DNA from 3 places in the Paenibacillus sp. 10L310 genome. Region 2 is predicted to be linked to each of the others. Evidence: predicted binding sites of a transcription regulator. Region 2 holds the regulator's gene; each other region holds the start of a gene.
What was found. The regulator Rex, encoded in region 2, represses fermentation and respiration genes when NADH is low (regulators of the CRP and FNR family bind a similar motif). The targets are predictions, from matches to a motif close to TTGTGAAATATTTCACAA.
Positions count from the first base shown of each region.

Region 1: the regulator Rex is predicted to act here: its motif matches at 6,454-6,471, upstream of nadA (quinolinate synthase NadA).
Region 3: the regulator Rex is predicted to act here: its motif matches at 4,820-4,837, upstream of AC1DE7_RS23085 (cytochrome ubiquinol oxidase subunit I).

Region 1 is NZ_JBFTKC010000022.1:15,603-26,225, reverse strand. It holds gene spoIIE (stage II sporulation protein E) at 1-252, shown strand, start outside; gene AC1DE7_RS27800 (VWA domain-containing protein) at 338-1,090, shown strand; gene AC1DE7_RS27795 (serine/threonine protein kinase) at 1,074-2,021, shown strand; gene tilS (tRNA lysidine(34) synthetase TilS) at 2,066-3,505, shown strand; gene hpt (hypoxanthine phosphoribosyltransferase) at 3,558-4,097, shown strand; gene ftsH (ATP-dependent zinc metalloprotease FtsH) at 4,198-6,243, shown strand; gene nadA (quinolinate synthase NadA) at 6,543-7,481, shown strand; gene nadB (L-aspartate oxidase) at 7,517-9,157, shown strand; gene nadC (carboxylating nicotinate-nucleotide diphosphorylase) at 9,154-10,020, shown strand; gene AC1DE7_RS27760 (type III pantothenate kinase) at 10,027-10,623, shown strand, end outside.
Region 2 is NZ_JBFTKC010000003.1:523,944-534,566, forward strand. It holds gene AC1DE7_RS11355 (3-hydroxyacyl-CoA dehydrogenase family protein) at 1-409, opposite strand, end outside; gene AC1DE7_RS11360 (AAA family ATPase) at 543-2,045, opposite strand; gene AC1DE7_RS11365 (hypothetical protein) at 2,038-2,565, opposite strand; gene AC1DE7_RS11370 (DUF5590 domain-containing protein) at 2,867-3,397, opposite strand; gene AC1DE7_RS11375 (amidohydrolase) at 3,435-4,742, opposite strand; gene AC1DE7_RS11380 (redox-sensing transcriptional repressor Rex) at 4,729-5,382, opposite strand; gene dinG (ATP-dependent DNA helicase DinG) at 5,602-8,463, opposite strand; gene AC1DE7_RS11390 (tetratricopeptide repeat protein) at 8,606-9,229, opposite strand; gene panD (aspartate 1-decarboxylase) at 9,347-9,730, opposite strand; gene panC (pantoate--beta-alanine ligase) at 9,723-10,619, opposite strand; gene panB (3-methyl-2-oxobutanoate hydroxymethyltransferase) at 10,616-10,623, opposite strand, start outside.
Region 3 is NZ_JBFTKC010000013.1:63,978-74,600, forward strand. It holds gene AC1DE7_RS23065 (class I SAM-dependent methyltransferase) at 81-752, opposite strand; gene AC1DE7_RS23070 (glycosyltransferase family 4 protein) at 749-2,290, opposite strand; gene AC1DE7_RS23075 (glycosyltransferase) at 2,292-3,284, opposite strand; gene AC1DE7_RS23080 (tetratricopeptide repeat protein) at 3,284-4,576, opposite strand; gene AC1DE7_RS23085 (cytochrome ubiquinol oxidase subunit I) at 4,959-6,374, shown strand; gene cydB (cytochrome d ubiquinol oxidase subunit II) at 6,319-7,374, shown strand; gene cydD (thiol reductant ABC exporter subunit CydD) at 7,376-9,289, shown strand; gene cydC (thiol reductant ABC exporter subunit CydC) at 9,291-10,623, shown strand, end outside.

The DNA of each region.
Region 1 (10,623 bases), on a different contig from region 2:
GGCATCTATGATGCACCGGGGTATGCGGTGAACAAAGAGTTATGGATGAAACGGCTCATTCAAGAGATTGATACAGATGATCCACAAGATTTGGCCGATTGCCTGCTTGAAAGTGTCATAAGATATCAGCAGCATGAGATATTGGATGATATGACCGTCGTTGTTGGAAAAGTAGAGCATTTCCGCCCTGAATGGGCCACACTGCGTGTGCCTGGCATCAACCGGATGGAGCGTCCACGGACCGTCAGTTAATTGCATATTCTTCTGTTTGAAGTCTCTTCATTCTGGCAATGCTAGTCATAGAGTTGGAGAGTAACGAATAACGGAGGGATATCGGATGAAGCAAATCTTATTGATCACCGACGGTTGTTCCAATGTAGGACCAAGTCCAGTGCTGGCAGCGGCCGAAGCGCTGGAAGAGGGGATTACGGTTAATGTGGTTGGCGTGATTGATTATGGAACCATTGGTGAGTTGGGTAGCCGGGAGATTGAGGATATTGCCAGAGCTGGAGGTGGAATCAGCCAAATTGTAGGTACACGTCAGCTTGCCCATACGATGCAGATGATGACAAGGAAAACGGTGGTTCAGACCATTCAGCAGGCGGTTAATAGAGAGTTAACACAAATTTTGGGAGAGAAGGAGCCCAAAACGGTAACCGATCTGGAGCCTGCACAACGCGCCCGGGTCGTGGAAGTGATGGATGATATGGCTGAAACTACAGCCTTACAGGTTATATTGTTAATAGACGTTAGCGCCAGCATGAAGCCCAAACTGGCTGCGGTAGAAGAAGGCATTCGTGATTTAATGTTAAGTTTGCAGGCGCGTATAGGTCAGAGCAAGCTTTCCGTATTTCATTTTCCCGGACGACACAGCGGAGAAGATGCGGTAATGGATATTGACTGGACAACGGATCCAGGCCGTGTTCGGTCCTTGTTTGGAAGGTTGCAGATGAAGGGTGCAACGCCGACAGGTCCTGCAATTCAGAAGGTGATTGATTTTTACCGTTATGGTACACTGGAGAAACAGCAGGAAATAGAAGGGAACTATCGCATTGAAAGAGAAGGGATGCTCGGTGACAACGTTGTCTGACGCCTCTTTCCCACCAGGAACAGTGGTTACAGGGAAATGGAATCGCAGTCGTTACACGATTCGGAAGCTACTGGGCAAAGGAGCTAATGGCATCGTTTTTCTTGTCCAACGGGGTGAAAATGGCAAACACTACGCGTTAAAAATGGGATTTGATCCGGTTGATCTGCAATCGGAAGTCAATGTACTCAAATCTTTTCAACTACAGCGTAATCATGAGGCCCTTCGGCAGAGCGGCATTCCTTCCTATCTTAAAGATGTGGATGATTATGCCGTTCGTGGCCGGGATATTCCCTTTTATGTGATGCGTTACGTTAGAGGTGAGGCACTTCATCACTTTATTCGGCGTCAGGGGACAGACTGGACACTTCTGGTGGGACTTAGACTCTTGCAGAAGCTGGCACAATTGCATCAGGCGGGATGGGTGTTTGGTGATCTCAAACCTCAGAATGTGTTGGTATCCGACTATGGGCAGGTGGAATTGATCGACTACGGCGGAGTTACGTCGATTGGTCGAAGCGTCAAACAGTTCACCGAATGGTATGATCGGGGCTTCTGGAATGCAGGCAGCCGTACGGCAGATGGTACCTATGATGTATTTGCATTTGCATTATTATTGATTCATGTACTTGAAGCAGACGCGCTCAAGGCACTGGCGGCCGAAGGATTACCGCAACTGCGAAGTGTGAATCAGCTCGTAGCGCTGGTGGAGCGCAGTGAACGACTGGGTCCTTTTCGCAATTGGACAACTCAGGCATTACGAGGTCAGTTTCGTGATGCAGGTCATGCGGCACAAGGGTGGAAGGAAATGATGGCACGCCCCACGCCTCTCCGCCGTCGTTCCAAAAGTACCACACCGCGCTGGCTTATGAACGCATTCGCTGTATCTGTGATATTACTTATTGGAGTGCTCATCTATGCACTACTTTTCTGATCTGTGAGAGTGCATATACATAACGCAAGGAATGAGGAACAGGTATGGAGGCTTTACGCTGGAACATGCTGGTGAAGAACGTGCTGGATGCAGCGGAAGAGCATCAGTTATGGGTTCCCGGGGATCGGATTGTCGTCGCAGTATCGGGCGGGCCGGACTCGGTAGCTTTTTTGCATATCATGCACGAGATTAGCAAGCGGCATGTGCCACTTGAATTGATCTGTGCCCACGTGCATCATGGCTTCCGGAGTGAATCTGATGATGAAGCGGAGAAAATGATGGAACTGGCACAACAGCTTGGTATTACATTTGAATGGACCAAGGCCGATGTACCTTCATATATGGAGCTTACGGGTCAGGGACCACAGGAAGCAGCCCGCAACAAGCGATATGCCTTTCTTCATGAAGTGGCTTCCAAATATAATGCAGCAAGCATCGCTTTGGCACATCATGCGGATGATCAGGCAGAGACGGTCATGCTTCATTTGCTTCGTGGAACCGGCTTGTCGGGACTCTCAGGAATGAAGTTTAAAAGACGAGAAAAAAATGTGGAACTTATTCGTCCATGCCTTCGTATAAACAAGACAGACCTTGTAGAAGCTTGTAATACCCAGGGTTTTATGTATTTCAATGATGAGAGCAACGCCCTGCGTAAATATCGGCGTAATGCCATTCGCTTGGATGTGCTTCCTTTTTTGGGGCAGTATAATGGACAACTCACGCCGTCATTGAATCGGCTTGCCGAAATTGTGGGTGATGAAGACGATTTCATGGAGCAGAGTGCATATGACACATACAGGTGTCTAGTGCAGGTGAACGGCGGAAGGCAAACCTTTGAGGTGCCTTCCTTCTTGAAGTTACATGTCGCTTTACAACGAAGGTTGATTAAACTAATATTGAATTATCTGCCTTTGGACAGTGATTTTGTCGACTTTACCCGTATAGAAACCATTCGGCGCAAGGTCATGGAGACCCATGTGACGACCTGGAGCCTGGATATAGGACAGACACTCGCCTGCACTCGGGAGTATAATCTGATTTCTTTTGGCATACGGACGGACGTACAGGATCAATCTTACGAGTATCGTCTTGCGCAATGGAGTGGAACTTATGAGCTTTCACTCACCCCAATTAACCGGTATATTCGGTTGATGACGGTGAGTCCCGAGGACTATCATGTACCGGAATCGGCGGATCAAGCCGCGTTTGATGCGGATCAACTGCTTATGCCGCTGGTTGTGCGTTCACGGTTACCTGGAGATACCATGAAAGTGATGGGATTAAACGGAAGCAAAAAGGTGAAAAATATTTTCATCGATGAGAAAATCCCCCCATCTGTCCGTCCACGTATTCCTGTGGTATGTGATGGAGCAGGTCATATCATCTGGTTACCGGGTGTTCGACGGTCCAGTGTGGCTCCTGTCAGGGAGGGCACTTCCGCAATCCTGTACATGACTGTAGGCGATTCAGCGATTCAGGGGTAGTGGTTATGGTTCAGGTAAGGCTTTCATAGTATAACTTAGGAGGTTCGCACAGTTGCAGAACGACATTCAGGAAGTATTGATCAGTGAAGAAGAAATTCAGAGTAAAGTCAAGGAATTAGGCGCAACACTAAGTGCCGAATATGCAAATCGCAATCCTTTGGTCATTTGTGTGCTCAAGGGTGCGTTTATATTTATGGCTGATTTGGTTAAAAACATAACGGTACCTGTTGAAATGGATTTTATGGCGGTATCCAGTTACGGCGCTTCCACCAAGTCATCAGGTGTTGTCAAAATCATTAAGGATCTGGATGTATCCGTAGAAGGACGGGAAGTTCTGATTGTCGAAGATATTATCGACAGCGGACTTACACTCAGCTATCTGATTGAACTGCTAGAAAACCGCGGTGCCGAGTCGGTGCGAGTGGTTACGCTGTTCGACAAGCCTTCAGGCCGTAAAGTTGAGTTGGAAGCTCATTACACAGGCTTTGACATTCCTGACGCGTTCATCGTTGGTTACGGTTTGGATTTTGCGGAGAAGTACCGGAACCTGCCCTATATCGGGATTTTGAAGCCGGAAGTCTATAGTAGCTAATACCCTGCCCGACCCAAGCCTTGAGCTGTTCTTGGCTTCTGTTGAGAAGCCATGTCGGGCTATGTTAAAATAATTAAAGTGTCTCGAGAGGAGGTAGGGGATGAATCGGTTCATCCGGAATTCTGGTTTTTATTTGATTCTTTTTTTAGTTGTGGTGGGGATAGTCCAGTTCGTCAGCAATGGCGGCGAAGCCACCGATAATCCTAGATATGATCAGTTGCGTGCAGCGATCAAAGCCAACAATGTCTCTGAATTGACGGTTCAATTCAACGGTCAAACGTATCTCGTGACCGGTCAATACAAGAAGGCACCTGATGGCGCCAAATCAGAAAATTTCTCAACGTATATTCCTCCTACGGATGAGGCAATTAGTGAGCTTGTAGCTGCAAGTGAAACTAACAATTTCCAATATCATCAGGAGCCAATGAAAGGTGACAGCATCTGGTTGACGTTGCTGACTTCCTTTATTCCTTTGATCATTATGTTCCTGCTGTTCTTCTTCCTGTTTAATCAGGCTCAAGGCGGCGGCGGTAAAGTAATGAACTTTGGTAAAAGCCGTGCTCGTCTCTACAACGAAGAGAAGAAGCGGGTTACATTTGAAGATGTTGCGGGTGCTGACGAAGAGAAACAGGAACTTGTTGAGGTTGTAGACTTCCTCAAGGACCCTCGTAAATTCGCAGCAGTAGGTGCGCGGATTCCTAAGGGCGTATTGCTCGTAGGGCCTCCAGGTACCGGTAAAACATTGCTCGCTCGTGCCGTAGCCGGTGAAGCGGGTGTACCATTCTTCACTATTTCAGGTTCCGACTTCGTGGAAATGTTTGTCGGTGTCGGTGCATCACGTGTACGTGATTTGTTTGAAAATGCGAAGAAAAATGCCCCATGTATCATCTTTATCGATGAGATTGATGCTGTAGGACGTCAGCGTGGTGCTGGTCTCGGTGGTGGTCACGATGAACGTGAACAGACACTCAACCAGTTGCTCGTTGAGATGGACGGATTCGGAGTTAATGAAGGTATTATCATCATAGCTGCAACGAACCGTGCAGATATTTTGGACCCTGCCTTGCTGCGTCCTGGACGTTTTGACCGTCAAATTACGGTTGACCGCCCTGATGTAAGAGGTCGTGAAGCTGTCCTGAAAGTACATTCCCGTAATAAACCACTGACCAAAGATGTGAAGATGGATATTATCGCGAAGCGTACAACAGGTTTCTCTGGTGCGGATTTGGAGAATCTCTTGAACGAAGCGGCATTGCTTGCAGCGCGTCGTAACCGTAAAGATATTTCCATGAAGGAAGTTGACGAAGCGATTGACCGTGTCATCGTTGGTACGGAGAAGAAAAGCCGTGTCATCAGTGATCGAGAGAAACGAATCGTTGCTTATCACGAAGCAGGTCATACCATTGTTGGATACTTCCTCGAACATGCTGATATGGTACATAAAGTGACCATTATTCCGCGCGGACGTGCGGGTGGATATGTAATCATGTTGCCAAAAGAAGACCGTATGCTGGTTACCAAGCAGGAATTGCTGGATAAAGTAACCGGACTTCTCGGGGGTCGTGTAGCTGAAGAATTGTTCATCGGAGAAATTGGTACTGGTGCATACAGTGACTTCCAGCAAGCGACAGGTATTGTTCGCAGCATGGTTATGGAATACGGTATGAGTGAGAAATTGGGACCTATGCAATTCGGAAGTTCACAAGGACAGGTATTCCTTGGTCGGGATATCGGTCATGAACAGAATTACTCGGATTCCATTGCTTACGAGATTGATCAGGAAATGCAACGCTTTATCAATGACTGTTATGAGAAGTGTAAGGACTTGCTTGTTAAACATTCAAAAGAGATGCACCTGATCGCTCAAACATTGCTTGAGGTTGAGACTTTGGAAATGGATCAGATCAAGCAATTGATCGAAACAGGTTCTTTGACTCCAAAAGCAGAGAATGACAATGATGGTGAAGGTACACCAACTGAAGGCGGAGAGCCAATCATCGACACCATCGGTGATGTGCGTGTTCGTATTCAAGGTAAAGATGAAACGCCTGAGCCACCAGCCGGAGATATTCCAAACGAAGCTCCGAATCTGGAAAAGGGTAATAACAATAACCCGGATGATGGCGGAACGAAGCCAACGTCTTAATGCACAATACATCTGGCTATGATAGCAGGTGAAATCAAGAGAGCCTTCGAGGCTCTCTTTTTTTATCCATTATTTTAAAAGAGGATAGATAAAGATAAACGGGAGTTAGATGGCGAACCAGTTAGCAAACAGGTGGTTACAGCGCTGTTCCGGGCTTTTTTCATTTATTGACAGAGTCGTGAACGTTGTGTAAATTAGTTGTTAAACCGCTTGTGATTCGTTTCTCAAGCGAAGATAACGACTTAGGTTAGCCCACGAAACAGCGCATGACGCTGTCCCGATAAAGGAGAGGATCACAGGTGGAAGCTCTGGCTTTAGAGCGCAAGGCTGAGATGAACCGCGAGCTGCGTGAGCGGCTTATGGTGTTGAAAAAGGAACGTAATGCCATTATTCTTGCCCATTATTATCAACGTGACGAAGTACAGGAGGTTGCCGACTTCCGTGGAGATTCATTTCTGTTAGCCCAGAAGGCAGCACAGACAGATGCGGATGTGATCGTTTTCTGTGGTGTTCATTTTATGGGTGAAAGCGCTAAAATTCTGGCGCCAAATAAAACAGTTATTATCCCGGACGAACGTGCGGGCTGCCCAATGGCAGATATGGTGAATGTGGAGGGACTACGCAAATTAAAAGCACAACATCCTAATGCCAAGGTGGTTACGTATATCAATTCCTCGGCTGAGATCAAAGCAGAGACTGACATCTGTTGTACATCAGCGAACGCAGTCCGGGTTATTCAATCGGTGGATTCCGACGAAATTATCTGGGTACCGGATAAAAACCTGGGACATTATGTGCAGCAGCATACAGACAAGAAAATGATTATCTGGGAAGGTTACTGCAACACTCACGATATGCTTACAGTCAAAGATGTGGTGGAGATGAGAGCCAAGCATCCCAATGCGGAGTTTGTTGTCCATCCAGAGTGTCGCCCTGAGGTTGTAGAAATGGGTGATTTTGTAGGCAGCACAACAGCTATTCTGGAGTATTGCAAAAATTCATCAGCGAAGGAATTTATCGTAGGTACCGAAGATGGTACAGGATATCAGCTTCGTCTGGATAGTCCGGATAAACAGTTCCACTTTGCTACCAAGTTCCTCGTATGTCCCAACATGAAGGTGAACAACTTGAAGAAACTGGTGAAATGCCTGGAAACGATGAAGCCGCAAATCTACGTGCCACCGGCCGTTGCCGACAAAGCCAGAGAATCACTAGAGCGCATGTTGTTGGTAAAGTAGGATGCGCTACTCTTGCTCCAAGACAGGTGAATAACATGATACCGCAATATTTAGTTGATTTTGATCTGTCTGCGCTACCCTTGGTAGAGACGGATGTACTGGTTATAGGCTCAGGGATTGCTGGTTTGTTTACTGCCATTAAGGCAAGTGGACAACAACGTGTATTAATGATCACGAAGAAGTCATTACTTGAAAGTAACACCAGATATGCGCAGGGAGGCATCGCTGCGGTTATTGCTGAGGATGATTCACCTGCTTACCACTTGCAGGATACACTTGTAGCAGGAGCGGGCTTATGCCGCTCCGAAGCGGTAGAGGTATTGGTGAATGAGGGGCCGGACGGAGTGAAGGAACTGATTCGTTTGGGTACTTTATTTGATCTGGAGAACGGCGAGTTGGCGTTGACGCAGGAAGGTGCGCATAGCCACCGCCGTATTTTGCATGCCAACGGAGATGCAACAGGATATGAGATTGTACGTGCGCTTGCTGTTGAAGTGAATGAGCATCCCGGGATTGAAGTTTGGGATGAGCATTTTGTTGTTGACCTGATTACAGATCGAGATCGAAGGGAATGCATTGGCGCTCTGGTTCAGAAGGATGACGGATCGCAAGTGTTTGTGAAGGCACAGGCAACCGTTCTTTGTTCTGGTGGGGCAGGACAACTGTACCGATACACGACGAATCCGGATGTAGCTACTGCCGATGGTGTAGCCATGGCTTATCGGGCTGGGGCTATTGTTCGTGACATGGAATTTATCCAATTCCACCCCACCTCTCTATGTTACCCTGGGGCCCCGCGTTTCCTTGTGTCAGAAGCCGTACGTGGCGAAGGAGCATATTTGCGCAATGTGAAGGGTGAGCGCTTCATGGATCGTTATCATGCCCAGCTTGAACTTGCCCCACGCGATATCGTGGCACGAGCGATTGTTAGTGAGATGGAGTCCACCAACAGTACCTTTGTGTACTTGGACATTACACATGAACAGCCAGAGATGATCAAGCATCGGTTCCCTACCATATATGAGACTTGTATGCGTTATGGATTAGACATGACAACGGACTGGATTCCCGTTGCACCTGCTGCCCATTACATGATGGGTGGAGTGAAAACGGATTTAAGTGGAGAGAGCAGCATCTCCCGATTATTTGCTTGTGGCGAGGTGTCTTCTACAGGAGTGCATGGAGCCAACCGTCTGGCAAGCAACTCCTTGTCAGAAGCGATTGTATTTGGCCGGAGAATTGTTGATCGCATTCAGTCACTTTCCCCGCTCGGTTCATTACAAGTAAGAGGGGCTACGCATTCATCTGTGGACATGAATAACAAGATCAATAAGATCACGGAAGAGCAAAAGCCGGTATCCGAAAGACGCTTACGATTACAGAAAATGATGGTTCGTCAGGTAGGTTTGCGCCGGAAGGGTGAGGACCTGCAGAAGGCCATGGACAAGCTGCAACAGGAATTGCAATTTTTTGATCAGACACTCACGCATAAGGAAGAGCTAGAGTATGCCAACCTTCTGACCTGTGCCTGGTTAGTTACCAGCGGTGCATTACATCGCGAGGAGAGTCGGGGGGCTCACTATCGTGAGGATTTCCCGGCACGTGATGATATCGTGTGGCAGAAGCATAGTCTGCAGCAGCGAGAACAAGCGATTGTGGAGGAATTGATGTCATGATACTGAATGGATATAATGAAGGGCTTATCGAATCAATCAAAAACTGGCTTCGTGAAGATGTTGGTGCAGGTGACGTTACAACAAGTGTGACGATTCCAGCAGGCAACCAATCCAAGGCCATTATACACGCCAAAGACAATGGTGTTATTGCAGGCATGACCGTAGCTAAACTTGTATTTCAAGTCGTTGATCCTGATCTTGTATTTACACCGAAGGTAACAGACGGAGACAAGGTTACCCATGGCACGATTTTGGCCGAGGTAGAGGGAAGTACACATTCACTGCTTACGGGGGAACGACTGGCACTTAACTTGCTACAACGTATGTCCGGAATAGCTACGCGTACGCGTGCCTACGTGGATGTGCTGGATGGTCTTGAGACCAGGCTCGTGGATACACGTAAGACAACGCCGGGCCACCGACTACTTGAGAAATACGCAGTGCGCGTGGGTGGCGGAGCGAATCATCGATTTGGACTGTACGATGCCGTTATGATTAAGGATAACCACATCAAGGGTGCAGGCGGAATCACTGAGGCGGTACAGCGTGCGCGAACCGTTATCCCACATACGATGACGATTGAAGTGGAGACTGAAAATCTGGAGCAGGTGAGAGAAGCCTTGCAAGCCGGGGCAGATATCATTATGCTGGATAACATGCATCCAGAGCGGATGCGTGAAGCGGTTGAACTTATTCGTGAACAGGCTCCTCATGTGAAGGTTGAAGCATCCGGTAACGTGTCTCTTCAGACCATTCGTGGTATTGCAGAGAGTGGTGTGGATGTAATTTCGGTTGGCAGGTTAACCTATTCCTTTGAGAGCCTGGATATTAGTCTGGATTTAAATGAAAAGAAAGAGGGGTGAACCTCTTTGATTCTAGTTGTAGACGTGGGGAACAGCAATATGGTGCTCGGCGTATATCAAGGCCGGGAATTGCTGCACCACTTTCGTCTGAGTACATCACGTCAGTCAACAGTGGATGAATACGGCGTATTGATTTATAATTTATTTCATATGTCCGGCATCAGGGCAAGTGACATCGAAGGTGTCATCATCTCATCTGTGGTTCCGCCACTGGTGAATGTAATCGAAGCGATGTGTGAGAAGTATGTAGGCAAAAAAGCTTTGCTCGTTGGGCCTGGTATCAAAACTGGCTTGAATCTGCGATACGAGAACCCTCGTGAAGTGGGTGCAGATCGTATTGTTAATGCAGTGGCAGCCGTTGAGAAGTATGGCGGCCCTCTCGTCGTGGTCGATTTTGGTACCGCAACGACCTTTGACTGTATTGACGAGAAAGGTCACTACCTGGGGGGAGCTATTGTACCTGGCATTCAGATCGCCACTGAAGCGCTCTATGAGCGGGCATCCAAGTTGCCTCGTATAGAGCTGGAGAAACCTAAAAAGGTCATTGGCCGTAATACTATTCATGCTATGCAAGCGGGTATTATATTTGGCTATGCAGGGCAG
Region 2 (10,623 bases):
TAACACGCTCTGGATATTTGGTCGAGCTTGCAAGCTCGGTCAAACTCAGCGTGGATGTATTACTTGCCAGAATGACATTGCTTGGACAAACTTGGTCCAGTTGGCTGAATACTGCTTTTTTCGCATCCAGATCCTCTGAAATTGTCTCAATGACCATGTCGCAAGTTCCAAGTTCAGCTAAATGAGCTACCTTGGTAATGCGGGAAAGAATCAATTTCTTCTCCGCTTTTGTAATCGCCCATTTCTCCAATTGTTTATCCAGATTGGTTTCGATCATGTCATATGCATGATCCAGCTTTTGTGTTGTATGCTCCACGAGAAGCACATCAAGTCCTTTGGCTGCGAGCATCTGGGAAATACCTTGCCCCATCGTACCGCCGCCGACAACTCCTATTTTTTTGAAAAACATGGTTCTGCTCCATCCTTTCGGTTCTCTATTTCTCTATTGTACCCTGTTCGCCGAAAATTACAAATTTCGACCCAACATATAATAATATCTTAGCACGAGTGAAATGTAAAAAAAAATAACCAGCATAAATAAATTATGCTGGTAGAAGGGCACTGTCACGAAATTGACAACGAAATTGCTCGCCAGACAAAACTTCCTCACGAATCAAAATGTCGAGTGAATTGTCGAAAATTGTCCGTTGTTCTTCAAGTAACCGCTTTGTCTGCTCCATCAGTTCTTGCAGAATTAATTTATTCTCTCGCATCAGTTCCTCGGTTGTGACCATATCCATGTTCACAATCCCAAGTGAAGTCAACCCCGAAGCCATCATCGTCTGTACAACATTGGTTGCCTGATCAAAGTCATTGCGTGAACCCGTGGAACGACCACCGTAGTACATTTCCTCCGCAGCTGCTCCTCCGAGTGCAATCATGATCTGCTCTTCCAGAAAGCGCTTCGTATAGAGGAACTGTTCCTGTTGCGGGTTATGACGTACATATCCCAGCGCCTGACCACGCGGACTAAGTGCCACCTGACTAACACTGCCTGGACGAACGAGTTCAGCCATAATGGCATGTCCCAACTCATGAATGGCGACCCTTTTCTTCTCTTCCACGCTGGACTCACGGTCTGTCTTCTCACCCATCATGACTTTATCAATAGCCAGGGACAAATGCCGCTGTTCAATGTTTAACAGCCCGTCTCTCATGGCGTATATTGCTGCTTCGTTCATCACACTTTCGAGCTGTGCACCGGAGAAACCATATGATTCTTCCGCTGTTTTCTCCAGATTAACTTCCTTCAACAGAGGTTTGTTCACCGCATGCAGTTCCAGAATATGCTTTCTGCCCTTTTTGTCAGGCAAGTCCACTTGAATGTGGCGGTCAAAACGTCCCGGTCGCGTCAGGGCGCTATCCAGCATCTCTTTACGGTTCGTTGCAGCGATAACCAGAATTCTTGGCGTATCGGAAGAATAGATTCCATCCATTTCCGTCAGGAGCTGATTGAGGGTCTGATCATATTCACGCTGTTGACCACCCTCACGTTTCCCTCCGATGACATCGATTTCATCGATAAAGATAATAGCGTTTTCCTTATTTTCCTTGGTGGCACGGGTTCTCGCGTCCTTGAACAAATCCCGAATTCTGCTGGCACCCACACCAACATACATTTCCACGAACTCACTACCCGATGCTGCTACAAAAATAGAATCGGTGTAATGGGCAGCAGCCTTGGCCATCAACGTTTTTCCTGTCCCTGGAGGGCCCGTCAGCAAGATCCCTTTTAACGGGCGAATCCCGAACTTCCGGATTTCTTCATGTTTGATCAGAAAGTCAAGCGCTTCACGCAATTCCTGCTTAGCACTGTCTTGTCCGCCAATTTCTTCAAAAGTAAGCTTGGAAGGTCCTTTTTTCTTCCGTTTACGTTCCTGTGCAGCGCCTACTGTAATCCCGCCACGCATTTGCATCATGAACAGCAAAGCTCCGACAAGCACTGCTGCAATCAGGATCGGAACAATATTAACACCAGTAAAAGCAAGGAAAATAATCAATACGGGAAAAAATCCGATGGCAACTTCTTTTGTCCACTTAGGCATTAGGCCACACTCCTATCTGACCGGGCACACGCGGCAGAATAATAAACTTGCTGGCATCTCCGTCTCTGAGACTGACATATACATTGTTGTCATCCATCGCTGTATTTACCTTAATTCCATTCGTCGCCATCTTTGACAACGTTGGTGTAATCTCGGTGTATTGCTTGTTCTCCATCGCCTGAGCTACGGTGAACATCGCATCACCCCACCAACTTTCCAGTGCTTCACTGGAATGATCCACAACATCCAACTTTAGTGAGCGTGTTCCAATCAGGGTCTGTCCTTCTTTGTGAATATATTGTACCAGTCTGCCCAAATCAACATCAGGTTGCAGATCCAGTTTCAATTGTACGTCATTGCGGTTAATAGTTAATTGAACGTCATTGACTCCATCGTACTGGGTTACCATTTTTTCAATCGGATTCTGCACAGCCACCTGACGATATACAAACCAACCTCCAAACAACACAACGGCTGAAATGACGGCAGTTAAAGCAATAGGCAATACTTTTAGCTTCAAGTGAATTACCCCTCCCGGAATTTGGCCCAACCTACTGGCTTATTGGTATATACGAATATGTGCACATTGACTCCTGCGATAATTTTGACAGGTTTATTTGTTTTGAATGTAACTTTGAGTACATATCTGAGTATATCACATCGTATATACAATTTCGAAGGCGAAAATATGAATAAATTATTAATTTTAACTATTTAAATCAAATATGTTTACAGACAACACAAAGAACCGGTTCAGTCGGATATCCGTCTGCCGGTTCTTTCATTTCTTTAATTCTCTAGTTATCTCACTCTATCTTGTTCTAGCTGTTCGGGAGTGTGTAGACCAGGTCCACCTGTTCTCCGTTGCTAAAACGATAAAAGCGATAGTGGTTATGCGTACCGTCTTTATAATACACTTGCCACACATATATTCCATTCACAACTCCGGGCATGATTCGTTTAATCTCACCGGCAGGAACTTCAGAACTGAAGCGATTGCGTATCTGCGCTTCGGACATGCCATTCTGCAACAACTCACTGTGTACAGCGTTTGCACCCTTAACCGGTTGATTGTTTGCATCGAATTTAACCCAGACCATAACATCCTGGTTATCCTTGTTTTTGCCGATCAGGGTCCAGTAGATGTTGTCAGAGCCTTCTTTGTCTCCCCAGATGTACTTGCGCAATTCATCATAGGATGTAATGCCCAGTTGCTCCTGTGCTGCTTGTATGGCGAGCGCTTCTTCCTTGCGTTGGTCCTGCGTGACATGGACGTAATAACGCTGAAGTCCAAACAGAATCAGAACCAGTGCAAGCAGCGAAATCCATATCCACTTCTTTTTTTTCTTCAAAAGCCGAACTTCCTTTCCCTATGATGCTGTCCTGCAATTAACGAGCAAGCAGACCATCAAATGCCAATTGAGACTCACGCAAAATGCGTTCTTCATCCAGTGTCAGACATTCGCCATGTTTCACCACTTGTTTCCCATCCACCCATACGTGCTCAACATCCTTGGCAGAAGCCGAATAGATTGTATGTGAGATCAGGTCTGTATGTGGATAGAAATGTGCCTGTTCAATGTCCAAGGCGATAAAGTCAGCCTTCATGCCGACCTGGAGTGCTCCGGTATTGTTCAAGAAGATGGATTTGGCACCGTATGACGTTCCGAGTAATAACGCTTCGCCTGCTGGCACTGCCGTCGGGTCACCAGATACACCTTTGTGAATCAATGCAGCCAGTCTCATTTCCTCGAACATATCCAGGTTGTTGTTGCTTGCCGGTCCGTCTGTTCCGAGTGACACGGTAACTCCTGCTTTCAGCAACGCAGGTACCCGCGCAACACCTGAAGCGAGTTTCAGGTTACTTCCCGGGTTATGGGATACAGCCACATCATGACGGGCCAGAATCTCAATCTCTTCGTCATTCAGATGCACCGCATGTGCAACCAGGGATGGACGAGAGAAAAAGCCCAGTTTCTCCAGATGTGCCACAGGACGCAGTCCATAATCAGCCACGTTCTGCTCGACTTCACGAAGCGTTTCCGACATATGTGTATGAAGGGGAAGGTTTAGGTCGTTCGCGACCTGCACAAGCTTCTCTATGTAGTCAGGAGGGCATGTATATGGTGCATGTGGCGAGATTACGGTTGTAATGCGACCATCTGCCTGTCCATTCCACTCACGCGCAAACGCAGCCGACTCCTCCAGCTTCCGCAATTGTTCTTCTTCCGAGCACAGCCCGATTACACCACGTGCCAGTGCTGCTCTAACGCCGGATTGCTCCACAACTTTGGCAACTTGATCCATGTGATCGTACATGTCCAGGAAAGCTGTAGTTCCGCCTTTCAACATTTCAAGCACCGATAGCGAAGTTCCCCAATATACGTCTTCTGAAGTCATTTTCGCTTCCATCGGCCACATTTTTTCCTGCAACCATACTTGCAATGCAAGATCGTCTCCGTGCCCTCTGAGCAACGACATCGCTGCATGACCATGCGTATTGATCAGACCCGGCAGGAAGAACAGTCCTTTTCCATCCACTTTGGTACAATTTTTGTCTTCATCCGGCAATGTCTCACCAATATGCACAATCTTGTCATTCTCAACAACCATGTATCCGTGGACCACGTTCCATGTTGTGCCGCCTTCATTAACGGCAAATTTGCCGTTGTGAATTACCCATCTATTTGTTGTCATCTTCCTCGTCGTCCTTTCCAGTCTCCAAGTAATAGGCCAAACTAAGCAGATCCGTTGTAAAGTCAGCATGGTGAATGCGGATATGCGGCGGTGTTTTTAGAATGGTTGGTGCAAAATTAAGGATCGCTTCAATTCCTGATTCAATAAGCTGATCGGCTACATTTTGGGCTTCCGTATCCGGAACCGTGATAATTCCGATGCGAATGTTTTCCATTTTAACCGCTTCCGTCAATTCATCCATTGGTTTTACCGTCAAACTGTTGATTTGACTACCTATCTTCGGTCCATATGCATCAAATACAGCAACAATCTTCATGTTGTCTTTCAGATATGCGTTGTAGTTGGACAAGGCTTGACCGAGGTTACCCGCTCCTACCAGAGCTACATTAATTTGCTGATCGATTTTGAGAATGTGACGAATTTTCTCGATCAAATAGGATACATCATACCCGATCCCTTTACGACCAAAATCACCGAAGTAAGCCAGGTCTTTACGAATTTGGGCCGGATTCAGATCCAGCCTCTGTCCAAGCTCTTGAGAAGAAACAGTAGCCACCTCACGCTGATGCAACTCGTTCAAATAACGCAAGTAAACAGGCAGACGTCGTACCACCGCTTCTGAAATTTTATCCGATTTCATTCTTGCTCCCCCTTACCAAGGCCGCGATAAAATAATAGATGAAAAGATGAGCATTCTGTATAAAACTCAAAGATAAACGTGACATTTTATACAGAATGCTCCTTGTAATTTAGGTTATAAGTTCTTACGTGCAACTGCTTTAATCGGATACGGAAATATCTAATAAAGTTTAACGCCAAACGATAGTGTCATGCAATGATATAACGAACAAAACAACCATTATTTTTGTTCATTAGCAGGTTTTTCCAACCACTCAGTAATTCGTGGAACCATTTGCTCCGTGAGCATATGCTCCATTTTGGGACCAGGTAATGAATACAAAAAGAATTTACCATAATACGCTTCAATCACCCGTGTATCATAAACAATGACAATTCCTCTGTCCTTTGCTGTACGTACCAATCGGCCAAATCCCTGCTTGAAACGAATGACCGCTTGTGGCACGGACAGTTTCATGAACGGATTTTTCTTCTGTTCCTGGAGCAACTCACTCTTGGCTTCCACCAACGGATGATTCGGTGGCTGGAAAGGCAGTCGCACAATAGCGAGACAAGTTAACGCCTCTCCCGGGATATCTACACCCTCCCAGAAGCTACTTGTGCCCAGAAGTACCGTTGCTTTGGCATCTTGAAACCTGCGAGTCAATTTGGAACGACTTCCACTGTCAACGCCTTGCCCAAGCAACGAGATGTCGTTGCCAGACAGTGCCTCCTTCAGCGGATCATAGACCTGTCGCAACATCTTGTATGAAGTAAACAGAACCATCATGCGTCCACGCGTAGCAATTGCCGTCTCTGCGAGTGATTGCACCAGCATATTAACAAAGTGCGCATCACCCACACTTCCCTTCACACTTGGGAAATCACGCGGAATCACCAGAAGTGCCTGATCGCGATAGTTGAAAGGTGATGGCAACATCGACGTTAATAGCCGATTGTTCTCGGCGGCTTCCTGCAAGCCAAGCTGTTCAATCATGAACTGGAATGACTTATCTACCGAAAGCGTAGCCGATGTAAGCACAACACTTTTCTTTTTATCAAAAAATAAATCCTTAAGTTGTGCACTCACATCTACAGGTACGGCATACAGCTGGAGAGATTTGCTGCGGAATTGGCCGCTGGCTTCCATCCAGTACACCGTTTTGGCGTCATCCATACGCATGAAGAAACGTAGATTCTCCTTCAATGTGGTCAGATCTTTCAGCAGTCCTGTAATGTCCGTGATCAGACTATCCGATTGATAATCATCCTGATCCTCTTTCACTTCAAGCAGCAATTTGTCCCCTTTGCGAACCAAATCGCCCAGAGTCACATAGATCTGGTTCTCCAGATCCTGCAACTCCTGCCATTTTGCAGGTTTCTGAGATGCTTTCAGACGCAGTGAAAATTGCCCCGTCTCTCCCGGTGAAGCATCACTTCGTTCAGGCAAGAGACCAAACAAGGCATCGCTCATACGATCCCACAGCTCCTTAACTTCAAGAGCGAGCGGGAACATCTGATCCACCATGGAGCCCCATTGCACCGAATTTTCATGCCCGGATAACTGCGAACGAAGCATAGGTAGCTGACCATTACGACTGTCTTTAAATAGGCGGGTCAGTGTATGAACCAAGGTGAAATATTTCATATGCATTCCAAGATGTTTACCAGCGACATCCTCCAGATGATGTGCCTCATCGATCACAAGACTCTCATAGGCTGGCAGCAGCTGATGCGCGGCTTTCACATCCGTAAATAATTTGGAGTGATTGGTGATTACGATATCAGACAACCCTGCTTCATGTTTGGCACGATGGTAGAAGCATTTACGGAACCATGGACAGGATCTTCCCAGACATGATTCGGATTCACTCTGTACGGTCTCCCAGAAGTCCCCTCCGCGTCCGCTAAGGTTAAGTTCCTCATCATCTCCGGTTTCGGTCTGCGTAAGCCAGACGATCATCTGAGCAGCTGTGAAATAATCCTCTTTCGGTGTGGCGAATTCACGTTTATTGATTTTGTGTTCAAATTTGCGCAGGCACAGGTAATGTCCACGTCCTTTGAATACAGCAGCCTTAAACGGGAACGGAACCACTTGAGTCAGCATCGGAATGTCCCGCTCTCTCAATTGCTCCTGCAGATTGATCGTATGCGTGCTAACCATAACTTTCTGTTCTTGCTTCACACTTTCGTAAATAGCAGGCAACAGATACCCTAGAGATTTACCGGTACCCGTTCCAGCTTCGATCAAGAGATGTTTCTCTTCATCCAGGGCTTGCCTTACACTGCTGAACATCTGAGTCTGCGCTTCACGCTCTTCGTAATGATCCAGCGTATCCTTCAGGTTCTCACGAACCTGGTCCATAAACTGTTCGAAGCTTACACCATCGAGGGGGTTAGCCTCCCGCTCATCGCGTGGTGCACCAATATCGGTCCAATCACTTACATTAAGAGCAAGCTGACGATAATAGGTATGTCCGTCCAGATCCTGAATCGGCTCTGCTTCCTTCTCACTGCGCATCCCGTCCAAGAACCAGCCCAAGTCACTGTCTTCTGGTGCAAACAGGTCACTGAGGCGCTGAATCGTTATGAGCGGTAATTCCTTTAACTCATCCAGACACTTGAGCAGCACATAGGCTGTTGCCAGTGCATCACTGTCTGCTTGGTGAGGGCGATCATGTTGAAATCCAAATTCGGAAGACACATAACCGAGTTGATAAGAACCCAGAGATGGGAATGTGATCTTCAGAAAATCAATCGTGTCCAGAATGCGGCCAGTGAACGGCAAATAACCGCAACGGTCAAGAGCATTCTGCAAAAAGTGAAAATCAAAAGCGACGTTGTGTCCGACAAGCACCACATCATTAAGTAGCGGAACCATCTCCATCATCATCTCTTCGAGTGAAGGAGCGTCCGCCACATCTTCATCGGTAATACCCGTTAACCCCGAAATAAACGGGGGAATCGGTACACCAGGGTTCACATAAGAACTATATATTTGAGTTATGCTGTAGTCATGATCTATGATGGCAAGTCCGGCCTGTATAATCTCACCGTCGGACTGCGTGCCGGTTGTTTCGAAATCCAATACGGCAAATTTCATTGCAATGTACGGTCCCTTCCATTCCAGTCTATGTTACAGCATAGCAAAAAAAAGGGGATTTGAAAATTAACTGACAAAAAAGCGGTGTCCCCGCCGCTATGCCAAAGGAGGGAACACCGTTTTTTTGTCGCCGAATTCCCGCTTAATGAAGGGTTGTCAGCTGATTAGCATATTGCAATTTCCCCCTGTTCAACCTGCAAGCTTCCATGTTGTACAGTGGTTCGGTCAATGTCGGGTCATACTGAAGGGCCTGTGCAAAGAGTGAACATGCAGCTTCGGGATTCGCAAGCTTGACTTGAATACAGCCCAGGGCGTTACACACAAGCCCTTTCAAGCGAGGTGAACCTTTAAGGTACATGATCTGCTGTAAATGTGTTCCGGCTTCCGCCATTTGTTCCAGATTCAGATACGCCAGCGCCAGGTAAAAACGAGTTAATGCACTCTCCGGATGGTCGGTCACAACCCGGGAGAATTGCATGATCGCCTGCGGATACATCTGTAATTTGAAATAACCCTGACCTCGACTGAAACATTCCAGATGGAGTTCAGGCAGAGCGGTAACAGCTTCCTGTTCCGGTTCAAGGGAAGCAGGCTTATCCATCTCTCGCTCCCTCACCTGGCTCATCTTTTCTTCAAACATCAGCCATTCATCCAGCATTCCGTCACTCATCCGCTTAAGCAAGTTCCACTTTTGCAGCAATTCTTGTTTGTTCAGGCCTTCAGCGGAAGGATAGCTCTTGATAATTTCATCTAACATGTCGTTCATTTCTGCGAAAACATGCTGGAACATCGATGCATCCCCACCCTTGAAAAAATGGATTAGTGCAGTGACCTGTACTCATTTTTTGCTTCAAGGGCCGATTTCATTCTCCTTACCAGTCAATTACATAATTGTTGCGTGGACTTCCTGTTTCATCGTTTGTACAGGTTTATTCTGTCCATCTACAAATACAACGGTTGGTTTGTGAGTATTTGCCTCTTCTTGCGACATCATGGCGTAAGAAATGATAATGACGTTATCTCCAGGCTGTACCAGACGTGCAGCTGCGCCGTTAAGACATATGACCCCGCTTCCGCGTGGTCCTGGAATCACATATGTTTCCAGACGTGCACCATTGTTGTTGTTCACAATTTGCACTTTCTCGTTTTCCATCAAGTCGGATGTTTCCATCAAGTCTTCATCTATGGTAATACTACCCACATAGTTCAAGTTGGCTTCCGTTACCGTAGCCCGGTGAATTTTGGATTTCATCAGTGTTCTAAACATGGGACAGTACCTCCGATTTTTGCAACCTTATATTGTCAATCAATCTTGTTTTTCCGAATTTCACCGCAAGTGCAATGAGCAGATCGTCACGGCCTTGAACTTCTTCCTGATCTGTGAGCGGCTCCAGACTTGGAAAAGCCTGAATCTCGGCGTAGTCGATAACGGCAAGCGGTGAGTTTGCAATGTGCTCGCGCAGAATACGACGGATATCTGCGGCTGTAGTAGCTACACCTGTATCTGCGGCTTCCTGAGTTGCACGTAGTGCCTTCGATAGAACCAAGGCCTGTGTGCGCTGTTCTGGGTTAAGGTAGACGTTACGTGAACTGAGGGCAAGGCCATCCTCTTCGCGAACAATCGGACAGGGTACAATTTCTACGGGCATATTCAAATCATTCACCATCTGTTGAATGACCGCAACCTGCTGAGCGTCTTTCATTCCAAAAAATGCACGCTGTGGCTGTACGATGTTGAAGAGCTTGGAGACTACAGTTGTTACCCCGTCAAAATGTCCTGGACGTGAAGCGCCACATAAGCGCTCCGTCAGTTTTGAGACAGATACGGTCGTTTGCGTTGCCTGTGGATACATCTCTTCAACAGAGGGAATAAATACGATATCCACTCCTTGTGAGCGTGCTGTTTCCACATCTCTGGCTTCATCCCGCGGATAGCTGTCAAAATCTTCATTAGGGCCAAATTGAATTGGATTAACAAATATGCTTAATACCACGATATCGCTCTGTTGTCTGGCTGCCTGCATCAAGCTTGCATGACCTTGATGAAGATAACCCATTGTTGGTACCAGACCTACAACAGACGCACTGGACCGAATCGCTTGACGCTTCAAGCTTAGTTCCTGTCTTAACTCTGCGATTGTCCGTAATACTTTCATGAGT
Region 3 (10,623 bases), on a different contig from region 2:
TTGTTCCGTTGCTAATGGGTCGAGCCCTTAAGCCCTCAATTTTCCCCCTCTGCATTTAACTCGACGTAACCCAATTCGTCTCAACCTTTGCATATCACAGCTCGAAAACAGCGGATCGGCGTGCCATACATGTCAGACCAGATGGCATCTTCCGGCTCGTTCACGTTCAGCTTATCTTCAATGGTTAATCCGGTGAAAGCCATGATTGTCTCCAGCAGATCCGGCCGCATCTCGGGTACATCGAAGGTGGCGATCAACTGTCCGTTTGGTTTCAGCACCCGAGCGAATTCACGAAAAGCTCGCAGCATCGTGCCCGTATCCAGATGCTCCAATACAGAGATACAGAACACCCGATCAAACTTACCCGACTCGTACGGAAGCTGGGCCAGATTAGCCTGTGCACGGTGCAATCGGACGAGAGTTGATTCCGGCAGATCCTGAGCGGCTTGCTCGCCAAAATCAGAAACAATATCCAGTCTTATCGCCTCTTCAGACAAAATGCGTTCATCCCAGTCACAGGCGTGAACCTCGCGGCAGTGTTCTGCAAGCCAGAATTTGAACGGATGGGAGATGCCGCAGGCTGCATCAAGGACGACATCATCTGGACGTGCAAACCGCCGGGCCCATTCATATTCGTAGGGACGGCTCCACCATGCCGGATGCAGCGGGAAGACCAATATGTCCGTTTTAGGGTCACTTTGCCGAATGTATCTTGATTCCATGAATTCCGTTGCCTTGGGCGTATCCATCATCCCCGAATTCCCTCCTTCAATCCTGTCTCTGCCAAAAAAGATTCCAACACCGTGCTCCACCGGCTCCGCCACCTGGCAAGATCATAGGACAGTGCAGTCTCGCGCGCATAGATTCCCAGTCGTTCTCGCTCGGCCCGATCCTGTACAAGGCGTACCAGTGCAGCGGTTAGTTCCTGCTCACCAGGAGGTACCAGCAGTCCATTAAAACCATCCTGAATCAGATCATTCAATCCGCCAACATTGGAGGCAATTACCGGAAGTCCACAGCTCATCGCTTCCAGACAGGCATAGGAGGTGCCTTCCGAGAACACAGTTGGAATCACAGCGATATCTGCCTGATGGTAGGCCTCCCGAATATCCCGGAAATCATACGTGCGCTGGTTAATTCGCTCCGCATGTGGATGAGTACGATGCCAGTAACGAAAGACTCTCCCGACCGTGCTGCCTTCGACCAGTTCCCCGGCAAATTCAATCTCCAGATCTGGAAAGGCTCCAAGTAGTTTATCCGCCGCCAACATCATTGGAATAATACCCCGCTCCATGCTGATGCGGCGTGGATAGATAATGCGAATTGGGCGGGGAGAGGTTATACGGGCATCCACAGTTTTCTTTTCAACCTGTCCCTGAATCCGACCATTAACCTGATACTCAGCATCTGCTTCTACTAGAATCTCCGTAGCCCAATCCTTTGAATTCCGGTGATTATGAGCAAACCTATACGTTACGCCATCTGCTTCGACTTCTTCCAGTTTCGATAACTGTAAATGGAAATCTACCGTTTCTTTCCCCTCTCGTTCTTGATCGCTATCTGTATCTCCACCTCCATCTCTGTTAGCCTTACCACTGTTCGCTCCAGCACCACTTGTTCCATCCTTGCCTTCTACAGCTTGCACTCCTGATATAACTGCACCAACATTTTCTTCATGACTCGCCAGATCATTCTTCCATGCGACAAGCCATTCGTCTTCCTGTTTCTGCTCGAAGGTCCGCGTTGGCGGGGCTGGTGTGAAATAGGACGTATCCACCGCATTGGGAATCAGGACAACCTGCCTTGGATCGGTATAGGTGCACGCAGCCCGGCAAAAGGTCTGGAAATGGGAATCCACGGATACAATGCGCACGAGTCCATCCAGAGCCAGTTGAATATGTTCCGCGACTTGTTGTTTGGTCTCCAGTGGCAGTCCGGGACGATCCCAGTTAATGCCGTGACAGATGCCAAGACTGCCGGGTTTGTAGGTGATGGGTTGCCACAGACAGCTGGCATAGATCACGGGGCCGCGCGCTGCGGCTGCCATCCGGTCAAAGGCTTCCGGTACATTATCCATGTCGTACGAATAACCAAATACGTCAATCTGCTCCGTCCGAGTCTGGAATGCTTCAAAATAAGAGAGCTGATGAACCTCGGGAATATGCCCGAGTCCTCGGATGACACTGCACAGATCCAGAATATATCGCTCCAGTCCACCACCAAATACACGACCGAATTCCCGGTTGTACCCGTCGGTGAAACTATGCGTCAGAATACTCACCACGCCCATCTCACGGTCCCTCCTTCCAGGGAATCAGCCGAGGTTCCGGATCGAGAATAGACTCGTAATGTGCAAGATTGCCCCACTCACCGCCAGGATCAATGCGCTTGTAACGCAAATATTTACGAACCCGGTCCTCGAGACTGCCTGCCCATCCGAGATGCTGAACCTTCAATTCCGTGCTGACCCCAGGCAATACCGTGCAGGACAAGGGGAGGCGGGGAACATGATGATTCTGTTGTGGATAAAAATAAGGATATCCAGGCATATACCGTACAAGTGAAGCCGTATGCCGCTTGTGAAGAGACCAGAGATCATCTTCCCGGTAGTGGGTCCGGCCACCCCACATATCGTAGAATCGAAATGCAAACCAGTCCGCATACTCCTGATTAATCAGAGTGCGTATGGCTTTCTTGGCCTCTGAGCTGTATAGCTCATCCGCATCAACCGAGATCAACCAGTCGGGACATGTTCCCGCAGCCGCTTGCCACAAGGTGTTGCGAAGTCGCCATTCCTCGGCGAACAGTGGTTTCTCCAATACCTCCAGACGGACCACCTTTGAATAGGCTTTGCATATGTCCGGTGTTCCGTCTGTGCTGGCATCGTCCACAATGACGATTTCATCCACGAACTCACTCAGATCATGCAATACTTCTTCAAGGTATCGGCCACGTTCATTGCGAACCTGGAGCATGGCGGTCAGCTTGTTGCCTTTGCTTTTGCGAACCCGACGAATGGAGAAAGGCTCTTTGAATACACTTGTTTCCTCTTGTGTTACAGCAGCATTCTGTTCTGCCTGACCTTGTGAATCATTCCAGTGATGCACTTGGCTTCGGATGTCCTGCGTTGGTTGTGCATGATCCGGGGTGTGATCTCCATTTTCCAATGCGTCTGTATGTGTTCGATCGACTGTTTCGGTTGGCGTGTAAGTGGTTTCGGTTCGGATATCCCTGTGCACCATTGGTCCATTCAACTGTTGTCTACGCTTCTTTGGGTCCAGCATCATGGCACCTCCCCAAGCAATTGCTGTACAGCATGATCCAACAGCTCCAGCTCGACAATCCGGACCAGCGCATCTTCATCCTCCAGTGCTGTCTCAAGGAAATGTCGGACTGCCCCGTGTCGTTCCCCTCGCAGTGCCAGCGCACTGCCGGATAATTGCTGGTAATCCCGGCGACTGGCATCATCCTGAATATCGACTGCATGCACCAGAGCCAGTGCTTCTTCCACACGTCCAGTCTCCTGGTAGATGCGGAATTTCCAATGTCTCGCCGTTTCTCCGCCAAGTTCGTCCAGGATACGCAGGGCGTTTCCGTAATCATCGTTCATACGGAGTAGTTCCGCTCGTACAAGTTGATCTTCTCCTGCCTCAAGCCAGCGACATAACTGTTCATAATGATGCCGTTCTTGTTCATCTGCTGCACTAATTCCATACACCCGCAGGGCGTCCTCCAACTGTCCAGCCCGGGCATGGATGGCAGACAGGAATCGATAATGGGAGACCACACAATCACTGCGACCATTCATGACCGCATGGGTGAAGGCCTCTTGCAACGAATGGACGGCCCGCGGATCTTCAAGCAAGTACTCATAGGCTGCCAGCAAAAAGGATATCGTCTCATGTGCACCTGCTTTGGCACGGAGCTGACGGTAGAAGTCGGCACGTACACTGCATTGAAGCAGGGTGACGCTATCTGGAGTGCCTGACAGGATCTGCCGTAGCGCATGCAAGAAGAGCAGTTCGTAGTCCCGGAGAGGGACTTCGAGATCATCCTTTTGCATCGTACCCGCAGGTGCAGGGTCTTCTCCGCCCAGCCAGATAGCACGTACGCCTTGGAATAACAGCTTCATATAACGTGTTTCGGAGGATGTGCCTACCAGATCGGCGATGCCGACCAGTTTGGAAATACTGCTCTCCCATAGCGGAGATTCTGCTTCGTTTCCAGCAGGCTCAGGGAGCAGGGCAATACATAGCTCAGGCTCCAGCGAAGCCGTAGCTATTAGCCAGTAGGGATGGGCGACCACGGCTACGGTGCGAGGTTCCAGCAATAGCTGCTCAGCCTCAGGGAGGGAGATGGCGGTAATGACCGGAGGTACATCTTCTGTTTGCGTCAGGCTGCTGACATAGTAGACCTCTCCCTCGATCGACAGCAGTGCAGCAATATCGGGATAGGGAAAGGATGACCAGCCTCCTTTGCGAGGGAAGAGAACATACCGGACAGGGGGCTGTGTTGTACTGGCCTTATCCAGGCTGGCTTCGGCGTCTTCACCTGGTAGTGGTGCAGGTTTTTCCATGAATAGTTCACCTCACCTTGACTGTAATATGGAGCGTCTTCACTCTGCATGTGCTTCATGCTTTCACTTCATATGTAAAGCCCTCACGGTACTTCGCATGATATGCCTGAGACTAACATATGGGCATTCCGTCCCAAACATGAGTATCTTCCATGAATAGATGCAGTTGGCATGCTGTGATAATAGGCTGAATTTTATCTTTTGTGTGACCAGGATCACTTTTTTTTGCTCTAGAGACGAAGATTGTGATAATTCTCACATGTATAAAATAGGTAATCTGGCACAATACGTTCATCAACGTATTTGGCGGACAGACAGCGAAGGTGCAGCTTCAATGCCAAATACGCATACTGCGAAGTGAACAGAAAGAAGGGGTAACGGTATGGATCCGATTATGTTATCGCGTATCCAATATGCACTTACAACGATTTTCCATTTCTTTTTTGTCCCGCTATCCATCGGTCTTGTACTGTTGGTTGCAATCATGGAGACGTTGTACGTTGTTAAGGGTAAGGAGATTTACAAAACGATGGCCAAGTTCTGGGGCAAGCTGTTCCTGATTAACTTCGCCGTCGGGGTAGTCACAGGTATTTTGCAAGAGTTCCAGTTTGGTATGAACTGGTCCGAGTACTCCCGATTTGTCGGGGACGTATTCGGTGCGCCACTGGCTATTGAAGCGCTACTGGCGTTTTTTATGGAGTCTACATTTATTGGATTGTGGATATTTGGATGGGATCGTTTGTCCAAAAAAGTGCATCTGGCCTGCATCTGGCTGGTGTTTGTCGGCACATTCCTGTCCGCGCTGTGGATTCTGGCAGCCAATTCATTTATGCAACATCCTGTTGGGTTTGAGATTAACAACGGCCGAGCCGAGATGAATGATTTTTTTGCACTCATCACAAATGGTCAGCTTCTCGTTGAGTTCCCACATACAGTCTTTGGGGCATTGATGACAGGGGCCTTCGTCGTAACCGGGATCAGTGCCTACAAATTGATGAAAAAGCAGGATGTGGAGATCTTCCGCAAATCGTTTAATATTGCGATCATTATCGCTCTTGTTTCTTCATTCGGCGTTGCATTCTCGGGTCACTTCCAGGCGCAATATCTGGTGGAGACACAGCCGATGAAGATGGCAGCAAGTGAGGGCACATGGACAACGACAGAAGATCCGGCGCCATGGACGGTGGTCGCTTTTATTGACCCGGATAAACAGGAGAGTACGGGTGAGATCAAAATCCCTGGATTGCTCAGTTATCTGTCCTACAGCAAGTTCTCCGGTAGTGTCAAAGGTATGAAGGAGCTTCAAGCTGAGTATGAACAGACGTATGGACCGGGGGACTACATCCCGCCGGTACGGACAACATTCTGGAGTTTCCGCATTATGATCGCAGCGGGTGGTTTAATGATTGCATTGGCGCTATACGGTACATTCCTAGCCATGCGTAAGAAGCTAGAGGTCGCTGGAAAGTGGTTTATGCGTCTGATGGTGTTCGCCATCTCCCTGCCGTTTATCGCCAATACGTCAGGTTGGATTATGACCGAGGTTGGAAGACAGCCATGGACAGTATTTGGCTATATGACAACCGAAGCCGGGGTCTCGCCGAACGTATCCGCAGGAATGATCCTGTTCTCGACCATCGCTTTTACCGCTGCGTATACGGTTCTCGGAATCGTGATGGTATACCTGTTCGTACGTGAGATCAAGGCAGGACCGTTTGCGGTCGAGAAGCCAGAAGATCACGATGAATCGGCCGATCCGTTCGGCGTGGATGGAGGTTATTCCGTTGTCACTAAGTGAGTTGTGGTTTTTGCTGATTGCCGTATTGTTTGTTGGTTTCTTCTTTTTGGAAGGTTTTGATTTTGGTGTGGGGATGTCTACAGGCATTATTGCCAAAACAGACCGTGAACGTCGGACTCTGATCAACTCGATCGGTCCGTTCTGGGATGGTAATGAGGTATGGCTGATTACGGCAGGGGGCGCGATGTTTGCTGCCTTCCCGCACTGGTATGCCACGTTGTTCAGTGGTTTTTACCTGCCACTTGTGGTGGTGTTACTCGCCTTGATTGGCCGCGGAGTTGCTTTCGAATTCCGCAGTAAAATGAAACAGCAGCGCTGGCGCAAAACATGGGACATCATCATTGTGGTCTCCAGCGCGCTCTTGCCTTTCCTGTTCGGCGTGGTCTTTGCCACATTGATGAAAGGTCTGCCCATTGATGGGGAGATGCAGTTGCGTGCAGGATTCCTCGATATTGTTAATCCGTACACCGTGATTGGTGGCTTGAGCGTAACGCTGCTGTGTCTGGTTCATGGATTGCTGTTTGCATCACTACGAACAGTAGGTGATCTCAGAGAGCGTGCCTTGAAGACAGCGCAAAAATTGATGTTGCCGCTGGCTGCACTGCTCGCCGTTTACGCGTTAATGACGTATTTCATGACGGATGTGTTCGCCGTACGTGGCTGGGCTCTTTGGATCATGGTTGTACTTGGCGCAGTTTCGCTTGCACTTGCGGCATACTTTGTTCGTCAGAAGCGTGAAGGCTGGGCTTTTGGTATGACTGGAGCAGTTATTGCAATTGCCTTTGCCTCGGTATTTATCGGACTTTTCCCAAGAGTGATGGTGAGTTCCTTTGGGGCGGCGTATGACCTGACTGTATACAATGCCGCATCGGGTGCTTATTCATTGAAAGTAATGACCATAGTAGCTTGCACACTGCTGCCGTTTGTTCTTGGCTATCAGATCTGGAGTTATTATATCTTCCGCAAACGTCTGAACGAGCAGCACCACCTGGAGTACTGATATGGGACGGGGGCTGATGAAGCTGCCGGGCATCCGGCCGGTACTTGCGCTGGCATCAGCGCTGGTACTGTTGCAGGCGATGACGATCATTATGCAAGCCAAATGGCTGGCACAGGCCATCACGGCATTGTTTGAAGGTTCATCCGTAACGGAGCAGTACCCGATACTGCTGCTGTTCCTGGCTGCTTTTGCCGCCCGCTACGCCCTATCCTTCTGGTTACAACTCGTGACTTCACGATATGCGGAGAAGACAGGGACTGATCTGCGTAGACAGATGGTGGAGCAGTGGTTCAGACTTGGGCCGCGTTATGCCAAGACGGAGGGCACAGGACATCTGGTTACACTGGCACGTGAGGGAACAGCTCAATACAAGACGTATCTTGAACTATTCATTCCTCGCATGCTAGGCATAGGATTCACACCTATCGTCATTCTGCTGTATGTGTTCAAGCTGGATCTGATGTCCGGGGTTATTCTGATGCTGACACTCCCAATCCTGATCGTATTCATGATTCTGATTGGCCTCGCAGCTCAGCGTAAGATAGACGGACAATTCAGATCTTACAAAGCACTCGCTAACCATTTTGTTGATACCTTGCGTGGACTAGAAACGCTAAAAACATTGGGACAGAGCAAAACACATGAAGGGTCCATTTTGCGGGTCAGTCAGCGGTATCGGAAAGCAACGATGTCTACGCTGCGCATGGCTTTTCTTTCTTCGTTTGCACTCGATTTCTTTACGATGTTGTCCGTTGCTTCCGTAGCAGTTGGTCTGGGATTACGTCTGACAGAAGGGCATATGCTACTTGGCCCTGCGCTGACGGTACTGATCTTGGCACCCGAATATTTCCTGCCTGTACGTATGCTCGGCGCTGATTATCATGCCACATTGGACGGTAAGGAAGCTGGAGCGGCTATCAACCAAGTGATTGAACGGGGGAAAGCTGCTGAACAGAAACAAAAAGAAGCCTATGCAAATGTTGTTGCGCATGCGGACATGGCAGAGGATGGGACGGGATATGCATCATTGTCTTTGGGTAAAAGGAAAGCCGCTACTTCGACCATACGTGTCGTGTTGAATAATAAAATGGCTGCGGGGCATCTTGCTCCTGCTTCTGCTTCTGTTTCTACTACTCCTGAGCTTGTTTCTTCCTCTTCCTCAGTGTTCTCTTGGAATGAGAGTAGCAGACTAGCACTAACGGATGTACAGGTACGGCATGATGATGAAGGTCCTTATTCGCTAAAGGATGTCACATTTCAGATCACGGGTCTTGGCAAAATCGGTATTATTGGTGCCAGCGGAGCAGGCAAGTCCACGTTGATTGACGTATTGGCTGGATTTCAGCTGCCTACTTCGGGTCAAGTACTTGCTAACGGCCAGCCGGTTACACCAGATATGCTCGAATCTTGGCAAAGACAGACGGCAGCTATCCCACAGCATCCGTATATTTTCAGTGGAAGCCTGGCGGATAACGTTCGTTTCTATATGCCGGAGGCTTCGGATGCGGAAGTGGCCAAGGCCATTAGCGCAGCTGGATTAACCAAGCTTCTGACCTCATTATCCGGTGGGCTGCATGAGCTCATTGGGGCTGGCGGCAGACAACTCAGTGGTGGGCAGGAGCAACGGGTAGCGCTGGCAAGAGCCTTGCTTAGTAAACGCAACATTCTGTTGCTTGATGAACCGACAGCACATCTGGATGTGGAAACAGAGTATGAACTGAAGCAGACGATGTTGCCGCTGTTTGAAGGAAAACTTGTATTTTTGGCTACCCATCGTCTGCATTGGATGCCGCACATGGATCGGATTATTGTCATGGATGGCGGCACAGTGGCAGAGACGGGAACACATCAGGAGTTACTGGCACGACAAGGCGTATATTATCAGATGATTCAGGCCCAGATGGAGGCGATATAAAATGAAGTCCGGATATGAGCATATGGAGACCGTCCGTAACGAAAAAGAAAAAAATAGCTGGATTGCTCCGTATGTGGCACAGTACCGATGGAGATTCATCGCAGTCATTGCGCTAGGCACTTGTGCTGCGCTGTGTGCGGTACTGTTGCTGTTTACCTCCGGATTTCTGATCTCCAAGTCTGCGCTGCGTCCTGAAAATATTTTGATGGTGTATGTACCCATTGTTGGTGTACGTGCATTTGGGATATTCCGCGCCGTGTTTCGATATATCGAGCGATTGGCAGGACATGATGCCGTACTGCGGGTGTTGGCCGACCAACGGGTGAAATTATATCGCATTCTGGAGCCACAGGCCCGGTTCCTGCATTCTCGTATGCAGACCGGGGATGTACTTGGAGCACTCGCCGATGATGTGGAGCGGCTACAGGATATTTATCTGCGTACTGTTTTTCCCGCCGTTACCGCACTTGTGATGTACGGTGGGGCTGTGATTGCCTTTGGCAGTGTTGATCTGGGATTTGCGGTGTGGATGGGCTTGTATATGTTATTTCTCGTTGCCGTGTTACCTGCGATCTCCCTGAAAGTGACGTGGAAATGGCGTGTACGGCTGAAAAAGGAAAACAGCAGGTTGTATACCCGTCTGACCGACGGTGTACTTGGACTGGGAGATTGGCTTGCAAGTGGACGAGCGGCCGAATTTGTTCAGCAGCAGGAAGAAGCGGAGGAACAGGTCGACGCGATTCGTCGCAAGTTGCGGCGCTGGACACGCTGGCGTGATCTGATGGCTCAGTCTGTCATTGGCCTGCTGGTGGTATCGGTTACGTTATGGGCCGGAAATGCCGCTTCTATCGGGCAATTGCCTGCCGTGATGATTGCTGCTTTTGTATTGGTATTATTTCCGCTCACGGAATCAATTCTGCCTGTAGGGGATGCGGTGGAGCATCTTCCCCAGTATCGAGAATCGCTGGATCGCTTGAAACAGCTCGAAGGAAAAGGGTATCTTCCGTTGCAGAATGGAGTTGGTGATGCGGATGGAACGGGCGAATCGATCTCTGTAGTAAAAAACGGTAACGTGATGGCTGGACAGACATCGGAGTCCTTGCCAGCTGCGAATGTTATCCCAGACAGACGAATTCGTCTTCGCATTCCACCCAAACTCAGAGCAGACATCGAGATTAATCTCGTAAGTTATCGTTATGCAGCGGATGATTCCTACGCCGTACAGGACGTATCCCTTCATCTGCCACAAGGCAAACGATTAGCTATTCTTGGACGAAGCGGCGGCGGAAAATCAACCTTGTTGAAGCTGATTCAGGGGGCATTGCTTCCATCTG